Regions from separate parts of the Bacillus sp. C1 genome, predicted to be linked through region 1. Evidence: riboswitches for the same ligand, from Rfam matches in the RefSeq annotation. Region 1 holds a riboswitch; each other region holds the start of a gene.
The links. Region 1 has a riboswitch for S-adenosylmethionine ahead of metK (methionine adenosyltransferase). Riboswitches for the same ligand answer to the same signal wherever they lie in the genome.
Positions count from the first base shown of each region.

Region 2: another riboswitch for S-adenosylmethionine. It lies ahead of ACX5JI_RS25240 (ECF-type riboflavin transporter substrate-binding protein); the one in region 1 lies ahead of metK (methionine adenosyltransferase).
Region 3: another riboswitch for S-adenosylmethionine. It lies ahead of ACX5JI_RS14305 (methionine ABC transporter ATP-binding protein); the one in region 1 lies ahead of metK (methionine adenosyltransferase).
Region 4: another riboswitch for S-adenosylmethionine. It lies ahead of ACX5JI_RS17770 (hypothetical protein); the one in region 1 lies ahead of metK (methionine adenosyltransferase).

Region 1 is NZ_JBTMZT010000013.1:95,633-100,366, reverse strand. It holds gene ACX5JI_RS22880 (ATP synthase subunit I) at 73-444, shown strand; gene pckA (phosphoenolpyruvate carboxykinase (ATP)) at 995-2,581, opposite strand; SAM riboswitch class I at 2,933-3,055, shown strand; gene metK (methionine adenosyltransferase) at 3,224-4,423, shown strand; gene ACX5JI_RS22865 (GNAT family N-acetyltransferase) at 4,462-4,734, opposite strand, start outside.
Region 2 is NZ_JBTMZT010000019.1:8,516-13,249, reverse strand. It holds gene ACX5JI_RS25250 (energy-coupling factor transporter transmembrane component T family protein) at 1-535, opposite strand, end outside; gene ACX5JI_RS25245 (ABC transporter ATP-binding protein) at 528-2,228, opposite strand; gene ACX5JI_RS25240 (ECF-type riboflavin transporter substrate-binding protein) at 2,239-2,787, opposite strand; SAM riboswitch class I at 2,926-3,041, opposite strand; gene ACX5JI_RS25235 (aspartate/glutamate racemase family protein) at 3,200-3,880, shown strand; gene ACX5JI_RS25230 (PAS domain-containing sensor histidine kinase) at 3,986-4,734, opposite strand, start outside.
Region 3 is NZ_JBTMZT010000004.1:95,176-99,909, reverse strand. It holds gene ACX5JI_RS14335 (hypothetical protein) at 1-271, shown strand, start outside; gene ACX5JI_RS14330 (arsenate reductase family protein) at 519-884, shown strand; gene gcvH (glycine cleavage system protein GcvH) at 926-1,309, shown strand; gene ACX5JI_RS14320 (toprim domain-containing protein) at 1,627-1,971, shown strand; gene ACX5JI_RS14315 (thioredoxin family protein) at 1,975-2,283, shown strand; gene ACX5JI_RS14310 (hypothetical protein) at 2,436-2,780, shown strand; SAM riboswitch class I at 2,906-3,015, shown strand; gene ACX5JI_RS14305 (methionine ABC transporter ATP-binding protein) at 3,244-4,269, shown strand; gene ACX5JI_RS14300 (methionine ABC transporter permease) at 4,262-4,734, shown strand, end outside.
Region 4 is NZ_JBTMZT010000006.1:135,458-140,191, reverse strand. It holds gene ACX5JI_RS17790 (DUF2269 family protein) at 1-102, opposite strand, end outside; gene ACX5JI_RS17785 (group-specific protein) at 449-802, opposite strand; gene ACX5JI_RS17780 (NAD(P)H-dependent oxidoreductase) at 799-1,374, opposite strand; gene ACX5JI_RS17775 (SWIM zinc finger family protein) at 1,391-1,786, opposite strand; gene ACX5JI_RS17770 (hypothetical protein) at 2,066-2,326, opposite strand; SAM riboswitch class I at 2,430-2,528, opposite strand; gene ACX5JI_RS17765 (hypothetical protein) at 2,662-2,853, shown strand; gene ACX5JI_RS17760 (YwiC-like family protein) at 2,888-3,610, opposite strand; gene tnpB (IS200/IS605 family element RNA-guided endonuclease TnpB) at 3,810-4,734, opposite strand, start outside.

The DNA of each region.
Region 1 (4,734 bases):
ATTTTTTCTTGGAATGTAACAGATAAAATCTGATGATATGGCAATAAGATGATAATGGTAAAGGAGAATTGCATGATTAGTATGTCGTTAAAGTCATTTAAAATCCAAATGTATTATTTGCTAGGCGCGATGCTAGTAGGCTGGGCGATGACACCTTTTTCTGCACACTTTTTAGGGGCAGGGATTGGTCTACTTGTTAGTATGTATTGCGTGTGGATTTTAGGAAGACGGATTGAAAAGCTCGGAGATAGTATTGTAAAAAAGAGTAAAGCACCAACACTCGGTATGGTTAATCGCTTCGCAGCAGCGATACTCGGCGCGATTATTATGTATGAGATTGAACACCATATGGTTATGTGGGCGTTTGCGGTTGGGATTATGGGCGGTTATTTTTTAATCGTTGTGAATTTGGCGTATTATAGTATGAAAGATGCGGAGGAATAGATAAGTACTTAAGTCAGTTTGTTGGGAAACAGGAGCTAGGGGGCTTCTGTTTTTTGTTGATTAGTCGATATCCTTTGTCGAATCGTTAATATATTCAAATTTGCGTCGATATATTGTGAGAAACGGTTGATATATTTGAAAAATTGCTGATAAAATTTCATTCACCATTTTATACGAACAAACCTCATCAGATCAACATGTTTCTTTTTATAATTTTGTAGCATTTCCCTTTCTACACGGCCTGACATAAGTACAAAATCCTTTTTTAGGTGATCCGTTCATGCGTAGAATCGGTCAATGCCTGTATTTGCCTCATGCCGGGCTAAAGCGTGAGTGTGGGATCCGCTTTTGTGCTCGAAGCTATGATTGGTATGGTGAAAAGTTATACATAGAAAGAAGCTTACGTTTTTATCGTAAGCTTCTTTTTTATTTGTAAGTAAGTGTAACCTGTAAAGCTCCGCTTGGGTTTTGTCGGTGAGTACGCGAAACTTTTTGGTTACAACATACTTATTCATATGAGTAAAGGGGTATTCCAACAGTAAAGGTTAAATTAAGCGATTGGGCCGCCTAATTTAATAATGCTTTCAGAAACGTTATCGAACTTCTTGAAGTTTTCTTTGAACTGATTTGCAAGTTCGGTTGCTTTTGCTTTGTAAGCTGCTTTATCGGCCCATGTTTGTTCAGGCATTAATACTTCATCCGGTACACCAGGCACGTGAAGTGGTACTTCAAGACCGAAGACGTCATGTTTTGCTGTTTCAGCGTTATCAAGCTCGCCGTTTAATGCTGCTTGCACCATTGCACGAGTGTAACCTAAGTTCATACGTTTCCCAACGCCGTATTCGCCACCAGTCCAGCCAGTGTTTACTAGGAATACTTTTGCATGATGTTTCTCGATCTTTTCACCAAGCATTTCAGCATAGCGAGATGCGTCAAGTGGTAAGAATGGAGAACCGAAGCAAGTTGAGAATGTCGCTTGCGGAGATGTTACGCCGCGCTCCGTTCCTGCTAGTTTACTAGTGTAACCGCTTAAGAAATGGTACATAGCTTGCTCTTTATTTAATTTACTGATTGGAGGTAATACGCCAGATGCATCAGCAGTTAAGAAAATAATTGTATTTGGATGTCCTGCAACACTTGGCATTACGATATTATCGATCGCATGTATTGGGTATGCAGCACGTGTATTTTCTGTTAATGCAGTGTCATTATAATCTGCAACGCGTGTTTGATTATCAATTACAACGTTCTCAAGAACTGATCCGAATGTAATTGCATCAAAGATTTGTGGCTCTTTCTCATGAGAAAGGTTAATACATTTTGCGTAGCAACCGCCTTCAATATTAAATACGCCGTTATCAGACCAACCATGCTCATCATCACCAATTAATTTACGGTGTGGGTCAGCAGATAATGTTGTTTTACCAGTTCCAGATAAACCGAAGAATAAAGCAACATCGCCTTCTTCACCTACGTTTGCAGAACAGTGCATCGATAAAATATCTTGTTCTGGAAGTAAGAAGTTCATAATAGAGAAGATTGATTTTTTCATTTCTCCAGCGTATTCCGTACCACCGATTAATACGATGCGTTTTTCAAATGAAACCATAATAAATGCTTCAGAATTTGTGCCGTCAATCGCTGGATCTGCTTTAAAACTTGGTGCAGAAACAATTGTAAATTCAGATTCATGATTTGTTAATTCTTCTTCAGTTGGACGAATAAATAATTGATGTACAAATAAATTGTGCCATGCATATTCGTTAATAACTTGTAACGGAAGACGATAGTTACGATCCGCACCAGCGAAGCCTTTAAATACGAACAATTCTTCTTTTTCTTTTAAGTATTCTAATACTTTTGTATATAATTTATTAAAATGTTCTTCAGAAATCGGTTGATTGACAGAACCCCAAGCGATCTTATCTGCAATCGACGCTTCTTTCACAATAAATTTATCTTTAGGAGAACGTCCTGTATATTTTCCTGTAGAAGCAGAAACGGCACCAGTAGAAGTCAATTTTCCTTCGTTTCTCATTAGTACTTTTTCCACTAATTGTGGAACGCTTAGTTGAATCTGTGCATTGCTTCCGTTCAGTAATTCATGTAATCCAATTTGGACATTCACAGTACTCATATTTATATACCATCCTTTTCATTTTAATGAAATATTTCTCGTAATCCCCACCAAGAGTATAACACAATCATATAAATAATGTATACTATTTATTTACTTTTGTTTGTGTGAATGTATTATCTTTCTTATTTATATTTCTTTCGACATAAATTGAGACTCTCATTGGGATCTTTTCATGACTAGAATACTCTCGTCAATGGGGCATTTTACTTGTCTTTTTTTACATTTTGAAGGTGTGATATTTTATTTTATGGTTAACGGGGAGGGATTCTATGAAAAACTTATTAGGAATATGTGAATATGAATTGACAAATGAATATCATTTCTTTAGTATAGGTTGGGACGGATACTCTCTTATCCCGAGCTGGCGGAGGGACAGGCCCGATGAAGCCCAGCAACCTCACTTGTAACGGTAATAAACAAGTGAATAGGTGCTAAAACCTGTGCGAGGCGAAAGGTCTCGAACGATAAGAGCGAAGGGCAAAAAGCAGTATGCAAGTAGCAAATTAAACCTTTCCTCTATATAATAGGGAAAGGTTTTTCTTTATACTTGTGTGGGAGAATAAATGAATGTCGCAGTTTGTGGCAAATTAAGGATGAGTTCCGTACAATATATACAATTACTGTAGGGAGGTTTACCAAATGACAAAACAACGTCATCTGTTCACATCTGAGTCTGTAACTGAAGGACATCCAGATAAAATTTGTGACCAAATTTCTGATTCAATTTTAGACGCGATCTTAGCAAAAGACGCAAATGCACGTGTAGCTTGTGAAACAACAGTAACAACTGGTTTAGTATTGGTAGCGGGGGAAATTACGACTTCTACTTATGTAGATATTCCAAAAATCGTTCGTGAAACAATTCAAGGTATCGGCTATACTCGTGCAAAATACGGATTCGATGCAGAAACTTGTGCAGTTTTAACATCTATCGATGAGCAATCTGCTGACATCGCTATGGGTGTTGACCAAGCGCTAGAAGCACGTGAAGGTCAAATGACTGATGCTGAGATTGAGGCAATTGGTGCAGGGGACCAAGGTTTAATGTTTGGTTTCGCATGTAATGAAACAAAAGAATTAATGCCACTTCCAATCTCACTTGCTCACAAATTAGCTCGTCGTTTAACGGAAGTTCGTAAAGATGAAACTTTAGAATATTTACGTCCAGACGGTAAAACGCAAGTTACAGTTGAGTATGATGAAAATGGTAAACCAGTACGCGTCGATACAATTGTAATTTCTACGCAACATCACCCTGATGTTACATGGGAACAAATCGATCGTGATTTAAAAGAACACGTTATTAAACACGTTGTACCAGCTGAGTTAATTAATGAAGAAACAAAATTCTTTATTAACCCAACAGGTCGCTTCGTAATTGGTGGACCACAAGGTGATGCTGGTTTAACAGGACGTAAAATTATTGTTGATACTTATGGTGGATACGCTCGTCACGGCGGCGGTGCATTCTCTGGTAAAGATGCAACAAAAGTTGACCGTTCTGCAGCATATGCAGCTCGTTATGTCGCGAAAAACATCGTAGCAGCTGGTCTTGCTGACAAAGCAGAAGTACAACTTGCATATGCAATCGGCGTAGCACAGCCAGTATCAATTTCAGTTGATACATTCGGCACTGGTAAAGTATCTGAAGAAGTACTAGTAGAACTAGTTCGTAACAACTTCGATCTTCGCCCAGCTGGTATCATCAAAATGTTAGACTTACGTCGCCCAATTTACAAACAAACAGCAGCTTACGGCCACTTCGGACGTACTGATGTAGATCTTTCATGGGAACGTACAGACAAAGCAGCAGCTTTAAAAGAGCAAGCTGGTCTATAATATAGGAAAAAAGCTTTGCGCGGGAGCGCAAAGCTTTTTTATTTGTAATTAGACTGTAGTAATGCAAAAAGCTCAATATCATGCCAATTCCCATTTCGAAATACAGCTTCTTTACAACTGCCTTCATGTTGAAAGCCAAGTTTTTTATAAAGATGTATCGCCTTATCGTTAAATGAAAATACACGTAAGGATATACGATGTAAGTTTAATTCTAAAAAGGCATACTCTAATAATAAAGTCAGTGCTTCTTTTCCATACCCTTGTCCCCAATAATCTTTCTTTCCGATATCGATAATACATTCTGCATTTCG
Region 2 (4,734 bases), on a different contig from region 1:
CGTGTTTAATCAATTTGTACTCAGCTTGTATATTTGGTATGTAACGGAGCGCGATGTTTATCGCATAGGCAATCTTATAAGGTAAACCAATTTTATATAAGCTGCTAGCAAACTCACTTGGATGTGTTGTATAAATAAAAATAAGTGTAAATGGTAATAACGTAAAATACTTTAATGAGAGCGTAAGAGCATAAAAAAGTGTTTCAAGTGTAATCGTAGCATATCCAATATACAAGAATGCTGTACTTGTGCCGGTTAACTCAGATCCATGGGCTGGTGTAATCATTAAAATCATCACGGAATTTAACATACTAAATACGAAAATAACACTAAATATAACTGCAACTTTTTTTACAGGAACTTTAGCAATCACTAACCCTAAACAACCAATAAAAAATAAGCATAATAAAATACGAAAATCAAAAAACAGAAACGTAAGAGTCATCCAAATGATAAATAACAACAATTTAATTGCACCATCCATACGATGAAAATATGTATGATGATCTATATAAAATAAATCTGATTCACTCATAATCCCCCCTCCTTTTTGCCTCTATATACATTTGTACAAAAACTGTTGGAAACGGGATTTGACTCAATTTTGCTAATGTTGTAAGTGAGCTTTCCTGTAAATTAGCTTGTTGTAATACTTCGCTATTTGCTAATACGATTGGAACAACATCATCAGCAAGAATTCCCCCTTTATTTAAGATAACTGCACGGTCTGCATATTCTAAAGCTAAGTTCATATCATGTGTAATAAAGATGAATGCCATTCCTTGTTTCGCTAATCGATTTATACAAGACATAAATTGTTTATAATGAAAAACATCTTGTCCCGCTGTTGGCTCGTCTAAGATGATAAGCTTCGGATTTCTTGTTAAAACTGATGCAATGGTAAGCCTCTTTTTTTGACCGTAACTTAATGCCTGAATCGGCCAATTTCGAAATGGATATAATCCACAAATTCGCAATGCATCTTCCACTCGTTTATTTATTTCAGGACTAGAAGCTTTCTTCAATTTTAATGAAAAAGCAACTTCATCCCAAACAGTAGATTGTGTAATCATATGATTAGGATTTTGCATGACATAGGAGATTACTTCTCCTCGTTTCCGAATCGACCATGAACTTATATTTTCATGATCAAGTACAATCTTCCCGTCCGTCACTTTGTTCATTCCCGTTAATATATGTGCAAATGTAGATTTACCTGCACCATTATGGCCTAATAATGCTACAATTTCCCCTTTTGGTATAGAGAGCGTTATATCCTTTAATGAAAAATCTTCGTGAGAATATGAAAATGATATATTTTCTATTTCACATAAAATTTCTTTTTTCTGTTGTTTTTTAGACATAGTAGCGTTTAGCATCCATTGTTTAACCGCTCTATGCAACTTCTCGCGATTTAAAGTTTCAATCGGATATATTTCTTCATCTAAGCTATTCATTTTTATATTTTTTAATACTTCAATATATACAGGTTCTCTTAAACCTATTTTTTGTAGTATATTTGTTTGTAAAATTCTCTTCGGTGAATCAACCGCTACAATTTTACCTTCTTCTATTAATATAATTTTATCGAGGTCTAATTTTAGTATTTCTTCTATTCTATGTTCTATAATAACAACCGTTTTGTTACATTGTTGATGTATTTTCTGTATAACTTCTATTGTTTTTAAACTACTTATAGGATCTAAGTTTGCTAATGGTTCATCAAATAGTAATATGTCAGCTTCCGTCGTTAATAGCCCAGCAAGAGAAACAGTTTGTTTTTGCCCACCCGATAATTCATGTGGACTTCGTGAATGAAATGTATGCATCTGTACTTTTTGTAGCGCTTCTTCCACAATGATCTTCATTTTTTTCTGTTCTACACAATCATTTTCTAATGAAAAAGCAACATCTTCTCCTACAGTTAAACCAATAAACTGAGAATCTTGATCTTGCAAAATAGTTCCGACATGCTTACTTTGTTCAAAAATACTCCCTTTTCGTGGATCCTTACCGCATATCGAAATTTTCCCAGTACTTGTTCCCTCATACGAAAAAGGGATAAGCCCATTTATACAATGGGCCAATGTTGATTTTCCTGAGCCGCTTCGGCCAGCAATCAATACTTTTTCTCCTGGATAAATGTGAAATGTAACATCCTTTAAAGTAGGTTCTGTCACTTGTTTATATTGAAATGTAAATTGTTCAAAAGAAATAATCGGCTTCATTGTAATCTCCCTACTTTTCAATTTTCAAATGTGTATGTTTTTTATTTGCTTTGGCCAATCCAATTGTGATTGGTAAACCGAGAATTAAAAATACAAGAACATCTGCAAGTGTTGCACCAAGTACTTGAATCATAATTTTATCTACAGGTTCTCCCATAATGATAATATCAAAAGCACCAGCAAATATAATTGCAATGACAATCCCAATGAAACCTGTTACAGCAAAATATGAAATATCTCGATTACGAAATGTTCCATTTTTCACACTGAAACTTGCTCGTTTTTGTACAAGCCCCATCGTAAATCCAATAATACCGGAACTAAGCACCCATCCCCACCATATTCCCCATCCAGCGATTGTATCTGTCACTGTATGACCGATAAGTCCAATTAAAAGTCCTGCAATTGGCCCGAAAATCGCCCCAAAAATTGTTAATATAGCTAAAGCAGGCTTTATAAATGTATTTGGCGCAATTGAAAATCCCCATAGACCTAATACCCCATATATTGCAGCACCGATTCCAATTGCTACGACTAATTTTGTAGATAATTTGTTCATATGAACTCCCCTTTCATTCTAGTTAGTCTATATTAGTCCTATATGTAAAAAAAAATTGAATTATGCGTCTTCACTTCCTTTCTTCCCAATAAAAAATGACCTCTTATAGAAGAGGTCATTTTTTATTTCGATATGATCCTCTTATCTTTCAAAAGACAATATGTCTTCTGCGGAATTAGCACCTTCCTATTCGTATGAATATAGGGGTTGCTGAGGTTTCATAGGGCCGTTCCCTTCACCTCTCTGGATAAGTATTCGTTTGTAAGTTGTATTATTGCATTAACGCAAATTAATTTCAATATTTTTCTTACTATTTCTATTTTTTTGTGAACCAAACGAATAATTCATTGTATTCTTATCGGAATTATGGAATAATTGACGTAACAAAATATATTAAGAGGAGGAATTAGACGTGAAAGTAATCGGATTAATTGGTGGGTTAAGTTGGGAATCAACGTCTCTTTATTATAAACATATTAATACGCTAACGCTATCTCAGTATAATCATCACGCAAAGCTTGTCCTATATAGCATGGACTTTGGTGAAGTAACAAATTTATTACAAAATCAACAATATGAAGAAGTGCAAAGTCAACTCGTTCAAGCGGCGAAAAAAATAGAACATTCTGGTGCAGATTGTATACTTATGTGTTCAAATACAGTACATCAATTTGCGAACGGAGTAGAACAAGCAGTGTCTATTCCCCTTCTTCATATTGGCGATGTAAGTGCTGAAGAAATTGTCGCACATGATGTGAAACGGATTGGTTTACTTGGAACAAAACAAACAATGGAGCAGGATTTTTACAAAGGAAGACTAGCTAACTATGGTATTGAAACGATCATTCCGAAAGAAGATGAACGAAATTTCATTCATCATGTTATCCTTCAAGAATTAAGTAACGGTATTATTTCACAGCAATCCAAAGCTCGTTTCTTAGAAATCATTCAAAACCTTATGGAATATGGTGCAGAAGGAATTTTGTTAGGTTGTACAGAAATACCGTTACTGATTTCGCAAAAAGATCTTTCTGTTCCTGTATTTGACACCGCTTTTTTACATGCTAAAAATGCCGTACAATTCGCTGGATAATAGATAAATTATAAGAATTTTGTAGTTCTCAAACTTGAATATATAGCAGAAGCTATCTTACAAATTATAAGATAGCTTCTTGTTTCTATTATTTTATATAACTCTTCATAAAGCTTCTGTTATAAGTGCCGCTGGTGCATGAGAAATCATTTGCTCACTTGGAAACACTGGTAAATAGATTGTAACCGATGTCCCGATTCCTACTTCACTCATAATACTAATTTTCCCTTGATGACTTTCAATAATCTTATAACTAAGCATAAGTCCAAGGCCAGTTCCTTTCTCTTTCGTACTATAAAAAGGTTCTCCAAGTTTTTTAATTCTTTCTTTAGGAATTCCTACGCCCTCGTCAACGATATGAATCATAACTTCTTCACGCTCTGACCTTTTCACATAAATAGAGATCTCCCCTCCATTTGGCATTGCTTCAATCGAGTTTTGTAGAACATTAATAAAGACTTGTTTTAATTGATTTTCACAACAATCCATCATTAACTCTTTTGATTCGAGATGAAGATTAATTTGAATATTTGTCATAATTGCCTTCGTATTAATTAATGAAACGACATTTTTTAATATGGAGCACAGGTTTTTCTTTTCAGTTGGAATGACATCTGTTTTTGCAATCGATAAAAATTCATGAAGTATAACTTCAATTCGTTCAATTTCTGATAGCATCAGATCAAAATATTTATCTTGATCTTCTTGATTAATTTGAAATAATTGAATAAACCCTTTAATTACTGTCAGTGGATTTCTGACTTCATGAGCTACCCCAGCAGCTAACTGTCCAATTGCCGCAAGTGTATCTGATTTATTCAATAATTCTTCTGTCTTTTTGCGTTCTGTAATAT
Region 3 (4,734 bases), on a different contig from region 1:
TACGGACTTATTTTTAAACTTAAAAAAGCCAGTGTTTTTTATTGGCTTAAAGGATCGACCGTATATAATTTTTACTAATAAAGATTTAGATTATAGTAATGCACCGAAAGATGGGGCAATGATGTATACGCAAGGGTTTGTAAACGCTGGAAGAAGCACAGGCCAGTATTGGGGGATGGGATTATATAATGATACCTTTTCAGAGCAAAGTATTCACAATATGTATATAACAGTATTTCAAACGATTGCGGATTATTTGAGTAGGCAGTAAGGAGCTCTTGATTTAGGAGCTGCTTCTTTTTTTATTTAATCAAACGTTTGTTTAACATATATGTTCGGGTGCAACCGTAAATCGAGAGAAAAAATTTTATATATAGAAATGGCGGAAAAATGCGAAAAATTTGCAGGATAAAAGAAAATTATCACGAAATAAGTTAGAGTTTGGAGAAGAATCGTTTGAAATAAGAGAATGTTTTCTATATGATAAAGATAAAGGTTAGTAAAAAGTAGGTGAATTTATGACAGTAACATTTTATTCATATCCAAAGTGTGGCACATGTCAAAAAGCAAAGAAATGGTTTGAGGCAAACGATGTAGCATATGAAATGATTCATATTGTTGAAAATCCACCGTCAAAAGAAGATTTACGTAATTTACATGCGAAAAGTGAATTGCCATTAAAAAAATTCTTTAATACAAGTGGAATGCGTTACCGTGAACTTGGCTTAAAAGATAAGTTAAAGGATGCAAGTGAGGACGAAATGTTTGAACTATTAGCGTCTGACGGCATGTTGATTAAACGTCCAATCGTAACAGATGGCACGAATGTAACACTTGGTTTTAACGAAGAGCAGTTTGAAAGTGTGTGGAAAAAGTACCAATAAGGTATTTTTACATAATTAATACATTCACTGGAGGTACAGTCATGAGCATTCCAAATCATTTACGTTACTCTGAAGAACACGAATGGGTAAAAACTGAAGGCAACGAAGTTGTTATCGGTATTACTCATTTTGCACAAAGTGAGTTAGGCGATATCGTATTCGTTGAACTTCCTGAAGTAGGTGCAACAATTGAAGCTGACGAGCCATTCGGAAGCGTAGAATCTGTTAAAACAGTTTCTGAATTATACGCACCTGTAAGTGGTAAAGTTGTAGCAGTAAACGAAGACTTAAGCGACCAACCAGAACTTGTTAACGAATCTCCATACGAAGGTGCATGGATGGTTAAAGTTGAACTTTCTGATGCAAGTGAATTAGAGAAGTTATTATCTGCAGAAAAATACGCAGAAATGACAAACCAAGACTAATTTTAGTCGAGATAAAAGGGACAGCCTATGTGCTGTCCTTTTTGTTTTGCATTTTGTGAGCCAACGACCTCCTATTCTGAGCGAGCCGCTTGCGCTTTTCATTGTCTAGCTCCAGCGGCTAGAATGTTCGGTGGCTTCGTGTCTTCCTGCGAGGCAAAGAGCGCCTCTACATCAGAAGCTCCATCCCCCTCACATTCTGAGCGAGCCGCTTGCGCTTTTCTTCTTTACAAAAATAAACAGGAAACAACATGAAAATATCGAATATACTATATACTAATAAGGTTGTTTTATAGTACATGGTGATCGGGTGATGACATATGGTTTATGTAGAGAAAGTCATTATTGTCGAAGGAAAGTCAGATAGAAGAAAGATTGAATCTATTATTCGAGAACCTGTGGAAATTGTTTGTACAAATGGTACAATTGGTTTGTCGAAAATGGATGAGTTCATTGATCAGTTTTTTGATAAAGAAGTATATGTGCTAGTGGATGCAGATGATGCAGGGGAGAAGCTAAGAAAGCAATTTCGTAAGGAATTTCCGCAAGCTGAGCATATTTACATTGATCGTTCGTATCGTGAAGTGGCAACTGCGCCGTCTTCGCATTTAGCGAATGTATTATGGGGAGCTGACATCGACGTTTATACAGAATATTTACGGTAAGGAATGATAGAAGTGATTGAGTGGACAGGTGCTGAAGCTACAGCTCTAATAGCAGACCAAGAAAAAATAGTGTTATATGTATATACACCGATGTGTGGAACATGCCAATTAGCAAAGAAGATGCTAACGGTGGTAGAGGCTACTATAGCTGAATTAGAAATAGGAATGCTAGATTTAAACTATGCCCCTTATTTAGCGAGAGAGTATGAAATAGAAAGTGTACCTTGTTTACTTGTATTTGAAAGAGGAGCACTGATGAAGAAAATATATGCATTTCATTCGGTTGAATATTTATATAAAGAATTACAGTAGGCGGCAAAGTTTTTGCCGCCTCGACATATTTCTTGGGAAATATGCTTGAAAGATAGAAGTGCTACATTATTTGTCGAGAGAAAGTAACAGGATTGCCCTTTGAGGAGATGGAATGGTATGTAGTAGAAAGTGATATGAAGGATGTGACTAGAATGGAATTATATTCGTTGCTTCAATCATTTGTAACGTATGCCAATAGCCAATATCACCTCGAGCCACTTTTACGCCAAAGAGAGAAGACAATTAATATTTGTTTTAGGGATGAGTGTTACTCACTTCAAATTTCAAGAGAGTATATACAACTTTTGAAAGAGGCGAGGGGAACAGAGCAACTTGTTTGTTTTCAAGAGGAAGATTTACGGCGATTAGTAACTGGAAATGTACGATTACAAACGCTTTTAAATAGTGGGCGTGTTCAATATAACGGAACGTATCGTACGATGTTATTATTGGAATCTGTATTTCATATATGTAAACCAATGTCTGTCGGGGCTTAATATTCTGAAGTTTCTCTTTTTGCGAAAATTTCTATTGACATAATGGTTGTATATTGATACAATTCAAGTCATAAAATATAGACAATTTCATAAATTTTAAATCAGACGAAAATTCAATCTGATTTCTCTTATCAAGAGAGGTGGAGGGACTGAGCCCTATGAAACCCGGCAACCGTCAACTTTTATGTTGAAATGGTGCCAATTCCTGCAAAGCAAATGCTTTGAGAGATGAGAGGAAGGGATAATGTTGATATACGCATATAAACCTTTCTGCTCATTCTAAAAGCAGAAAGGTTTTTTGTTGTTTGAATGAGGAGGACATTCGAATAATAAGAAGAGCTAACAAGAAATTTAGCTATAGCGACAGTTAGGTTTAAGCAATTCTCACATTAAAAATAAAAAATTGTGGGAGTAAATCAGAACGAGCTGCTTACGCTTTTTAACTAAAAAAGGGGTGAACATCATGATTTTATTAGAGAATGTAAAGAAAATATATAAGTCAAAAAGTGGTGATGTCACTGCTGTGGATAATGCCAATTTAAAAATAGAGAAAGGTGAAATTTTTGGCGTTATTGGATATAGTGGCGCTGGGAAAAGTTCTTTAATTAGATTGTTTAATCAATTAGAGAAACCAACTTCCGGACAAATTACGATAGCAAATCGTGTGATTTCAGCGATTACTGGAAGTGAGCTTCGAAAAGCAAGGCAAGAAATTGGTATGATTTTTCAGCACTTCAACTTACTTTGGTCACGAACGGTTCGTGAAAATATTGCGTTTCCACTTGAAATTGCAGGTGTAGATAAAGAACAAAGAAAAAAACGTGTGGATGAGTTAATTCGTCTTGTTGGATTGGAAGGAAGAGGCGATGCATATCCGTCTCAACTAAGCGGAGGACAGAAGCAGCGCGTTGGGATTGCAAGAGCATTAGCGAATGACCCGAAAGTACTCCTCTGCGACGAAGCGACATCAGCACTTGATCCAGAAACGACAGATCAAATTTTAGATTTACTATTAGATATTAATAAACGTCTTGGTTTAACGATTGTACTTATTACACATGAAATGCATGTCATTCAAAAAATTTGTAATCGCGTTGCAGTAATGGAAAAAGGGAAAATCGTAGAGACAGGTCCTGTACTAGATGTATTCCGTAACCCGCAGCAGGAGATTACAAAGCGATTTGTACAACAAATAACAGATTCAGAAGATACGAATGAAACGATTGAGAGCCTATTAGAGAAATATCCAGAAGGTAAAGTGATTCGTTTGCAGTTTATTGGCGATTCTGTAGAGCGGCCGGTACTTCAGAGATTGATGAGACGGGATGATATAGAAGTGAGTGTGCTGCAAGGGAATATTGCACAAACAAATAATGGATCTTATGGAAACTTAGTCGTTCATTTGAATGGTACAGAGGCTGCAATCCAGCAAGCAATCGAAGGAATTCATCAAGAACAAGTAGAGCTGGAGGTGATTGCGCATGGATAAGTTACTTGCAAACGTAGATTGGAATCAAATGCTAGAAGCAACAGGTGAAACATTATACATGACGGCAATTGCAGCGCTTGCTACATTTGCTTTAGGTCTCATTTTAGGATTATTACTCTTTATGACAGCAAAAGATAATTTGTGGGAAAACAAGATGGTTCATACTGTGATTGGAGCGTTTGTGAATATTTTCCGCTCGATCCCATTTATCATTTTAATTATTTTATTAATCCCATTTACGAAGCTTCTTCTTGGAACAATTCTTGGAGCGAGTGCAGCGCTGCCAGCTTTAATTATTGGGGCAGCACCGTTTTATGCAAGGATGGTTGAAATCGCGCTTCGTGAAATTGATAAAGGTGTGATTGAAGCTTCAAAAGCAATGGGAGCAAAAACGAGCACAATCATTTGGAAAGTATTAATACCAGAATCATTACCAGCGCTCGTATCGGGTATTACAGTAACAAC
Region 4 (4,734 bases), on a different contig from region 1:
ATTGAGCACCAATGAACTCAAAATTCCCCCAAAGAATAATACTACTAAAAAAACGTGGATCATTTTCAGCCACTTCATGCCATTAGGGCCTATTTTTCTCACTTTCTATACCTCCAAATTACTCTATTGCTTTTCAGAAAAATACCTCTATATGTTATTACAAAAGGTATCGCCCCTGTATTGATCCTACTCATTTTAATAAAAACAAAATCACTTTATAATGTGCCATGGTCTGAATTGTCCCTACTTCTATGGTCTTATTTTTAAGATGATAAAGGACCTTATATCAAATTCCCCCAAAAATAACAGCCCTGAAAACGTTTTGATTTTACAATAAACACAAGAAAAAGAGCCATTTAATGATATGGCTCTTTTTCTCTGTACGTCGACTCATAACGATATAACTTCATTTTATACTAGCTTTTTTATATAATAACTATAGTAATAATCATTCATTTTCTATGCATCTCATTACATTTCGCCATGCATCACATGAAAGGTTTAATGTTCTATATGTAAATACCGTCGTACAAACCTCTTCAATCATTGATGGATGATTTCGTAAAAAATCCCATCTTAATACTTTCGGTACATCATACATGTTGTATTCTTTACTTTCCTTAATAATCTCATCAATTTCCCGTTCACATATTCCCCTTACTAAATAATCCGCTCTTAATTCTTTATATACCTCTTTAAACGTTTCATTGTGACGTTTCAATTGAAGTAAACAAACGATATACGTGCGAAACAACTCATCATTTCGATTACAGCATTTCATTATCGTTTCTACTTCATTCATAGTTTTTTAGCCTTTTCTTGTATTTCTAAAAGCCACTTTTCACGTTTTGCAGCTTTACTTGTTTTTACAGACTGAAAGGCAGAACGTTTTATTTGGCGTATACCGCAAAATCGCAAAATACCCTTCTTCATAATGACCCAATCAGCGGAGCGATATAAGAGTGCCGCGTACCAGAGCGGTGAATCTAATGTATTAATAACCCATGCAGTTTTTCCAGTGAGCAGTCCTTTCGGCATAATCCCTTCATATGTATATGCAAACCCCGACACAAAAACCCGATCAATAAATCCTTTTAAAATAGCTGGCATTCCCCACCACCATATCGGATAAATAAAAATAAAAGAATCTGCCTCTTTGATCAAGTTTCTATATTTCTCTGTCTCTTCTTCATATGCTAAATCACGTCTTCTCTTATCTTCATTAAAAATAAGTACTGGGTTAAATTGTTCCTTATACAGGTCGAGCAATGTAATAGAATGATTCGTTTCTTGAAGTCCTTTTTGCACATGTTCTAAAATGGATGCATTGAAACTAGACGGATTGGGATGTGCATATATGATTAGTACATTCATCTCCAAAAACACCCTTCTAAGATTTAAATTTATCTTCCCTCAACATCTTCTCGACAATCATTACATCTTTAGAAGTTTTTAATAATCTTTCCATAATGATTAACAATTCTTCCTTTTCTAATGTTTGCAACTTCTCTCTCACATTCTTTTCTCCAACACCTTGAATTTCATATATAACTGCCGCCATATGCTTACAATCATTTTCATAAGGACATTCACAACTACTTCTCTTAAAATCTACAAGATCAATGATTACTTCATAATTTCCGTAATTCCCTTTCACGAATGCAAATACTTTATCGTTATGTATTTCTACATCCTCGACATATCCTTCTTCATAATATTCATATCCTCTATCTATAATGTGCCTAGGAATCCATTCTTTCATTTCCTTTACTAAAAAGGCATACATCACACTTCCCCTTCCTTAAATTCCCTTTTGACTTCCTTTCGCACTTCGTGATATTCTATTACATGTCAAGTAGCAAGCCTATATGACAAAACGACTGACACCTATTCGGCGAAGGTGTCTCTTTTCGTTTCGAGCCGAACGAAGTGCCTCTTTCAGGGCATATTCAACTTTTGACACTACACACTCAACACCATTCCCTTGTATCAGGCTGCTTTAGCAGTCTTTTACTCTACATACATTTCTAATTTTCAAACAAATTATACCATAAAAAAAGAGAGCCTAGCTCCCTTTTCTCGCCTTATAATATACCCCTTTTTCAGCATAGAGATATTCTTCATCAGCTAAAGTAATTTTCCCATCCAGTTTTAATTCGTCTAATAACCTCGATAAATAAAATTGATGTAACATTTTTTTCGTGAATTTTCCCTCATGATGCGAAACGATATGTTCTTGAATATCTAATAATGATATTGGTTTATCTTGCTCCATCATATATTCATATACTGCATTACGCAGTTTTACGTATTTTTCAAGTGTCACAGTACAATTGCAACCCCTTTCTTCTTATTCTGTTGTTTTTAGAATCGGTTTTTTCGTAATAAAAAAACCTCTTCGATAAGAAGAAGTTACGTATTATATCTTCGTCTTATCTCCCAGAACAAATATGTTCTGCTGGAATTAGCACCTGCATCGCGGTTGCCGGGTTTCATCGGGCCAGTCCCTCCACCTCTCTGGATAAGAAAATATTCACTTTAACATTTACTATAAGCTACTTTTATTATAATTGTCAAATAAAACAAAGTAATTACAATGAAGTTATATTTTCTTTTCTCACGCTCATACTAAAATTGTATGTACAAAAGGAGGAATTTATGATGGATAAAAATGCCCGTGGTTATGTTCAAGATTCATTCCACTCATTGCAAGGAGCGAAAAACTGTTTGGAACAAGCGTTACAAACTGTTGAAAAGAGCGATAATCGGGAACAAATTGAACAATCTCTACAAGCCGTGGAAAATGCATTGCAAAAATGTGATCATACCGTTCATATTTTAGAACAAAAATGAATGTTGCCCATCTCTTTATGAGATGGGCAATACATCAAATGGCATACTGCAGTAGTATTGCCGTCGCAATTAAAAAATATACGGAGTTAACGATTTCTAAAACGCCAACTTTTAATATAGATATTTTTTTACCATACAATACAATGGCACGAACTAAACTCGGGATAAAGATAAAAGACAACCATGGATTTACTACGAAAGAAGCGACAATTAAGAAAATATGATATCCCCATGAAACATAACGATAAATCGGATTATTCTTTTCACGTATCATTGTTTTCACATAAAAGGTACTACCTAAAAAGTATAGAAAGGAAATACCCGCAATTCCAATAGCTATTCCATCAACTGTTTTCATCGAAAAATAATAACTGATTAAACCGCCTATACAAAAAACAAGAATTGCACAAATATCATTTACTAACGCTCGTTCCTTTTTCTGACGAGCAAAGTATATATTTACGATAAAGAGTGGAATCATCATAAATGCGAATAAAAGAATTTCCCATTCATATAGTAAAGATACAATCCCAAAAACACATGCAATCATAAAGTACATCATTGCTGCATGTAAAAATTCTTTCTTTCGTGTTTGCTTCATGTACATTAAAAATGGATATGTCGCTAAATAGATAAATAACCAAGCGATAAAGAGTGGAATATGATAAAACGTAGGCTTACCAAGTAGTACACTAAGTAAAAATGGAATCAGCAGCATTCCCCATGCGCCATGCTGCTTTGGAATAACTAACTTCATGAATATGGCATCTCCTCTTTGAAAATCTTTCTCATTTTCTATTATACAAAAATCACCATACAACAATTGCAATATATTAAAACAATTCTTTGACATTTTTCAAACGAAAGTACCATTTTGAACTACCCACCACTTAACACCCTTACGGACTGTTTGGAGTGGGGGATTCCTACGAACACCAAAGTATCCTTCGGTTATCTTAGTAGGCTAACCCCGTAGTCCCTACGGTTAGAAGTCTTACGGCTTCGTTTTTAAGGTTTTGTCCTGCGTTAATATCTCTGTCGTGATGCGTGCCACAAGAAGGGCAATCCCATTCACGAAGATTTAGATTTTTAACGTCTTTGTTTTGGTAGCCACAACAAGAACATAGCTGACTAGAAGGGAATATTTTAGATACAACAACAACTTGTTTACCGCCCCATTTTGCTTTGTATGCAAGCATGCTTCTGAATTGCGACCAAGATACTTCACTAATTGCTTTCGCTAATTTATGATTCTTCAGCATATTCGACACTTGCAAATCTTCCATACCAATGATGTCGTGGTTTTTGACAATTTCGGTAGAGATTTTTTGCAAGTAGTCTGTTCTTGCGTTGGTAATTCGTTCGTAGATTCTTGCAACCTTGATACGTTGTTTGTTCCAATTTGAAGAACCTTTCTCGCGTTTGGAAAGAATACGTTGTGCATCAGCTAACTTCTTTTCCAATGTACGAAACCATTTAGGATTCGTGAAAACTTCTCCTGTGCTCAAAATAGCAAAATCTTTTAATCCAACATCTACACCAACAGATGATCCGGTTTTAGGTAACGCTTGTATTTCTGTTTCAACTAACAGTGATACAAAGTACTTGCCACTTGGATTACGTCTAATCGTCGCATGTAGCATGCGACCATGTACTTCACAACTTTTTGCAAAGCGAACAAGACCAAGTTTTGGTAGCTTTATTTTGTTGGCTACAATGGCAATATTTTCGTTGGTGTGCTTGGTTGTGTAGGACTGTACTTTGTTCTTTTTAGACTTGAGGCGTGGTGCATCATTTTGCTTCTTAAAGAAACGGTCAAACGCATCTGCAAGATTTCTGACAGATGACTGTATTACAATACTATCTACTTCTTTTAACCAA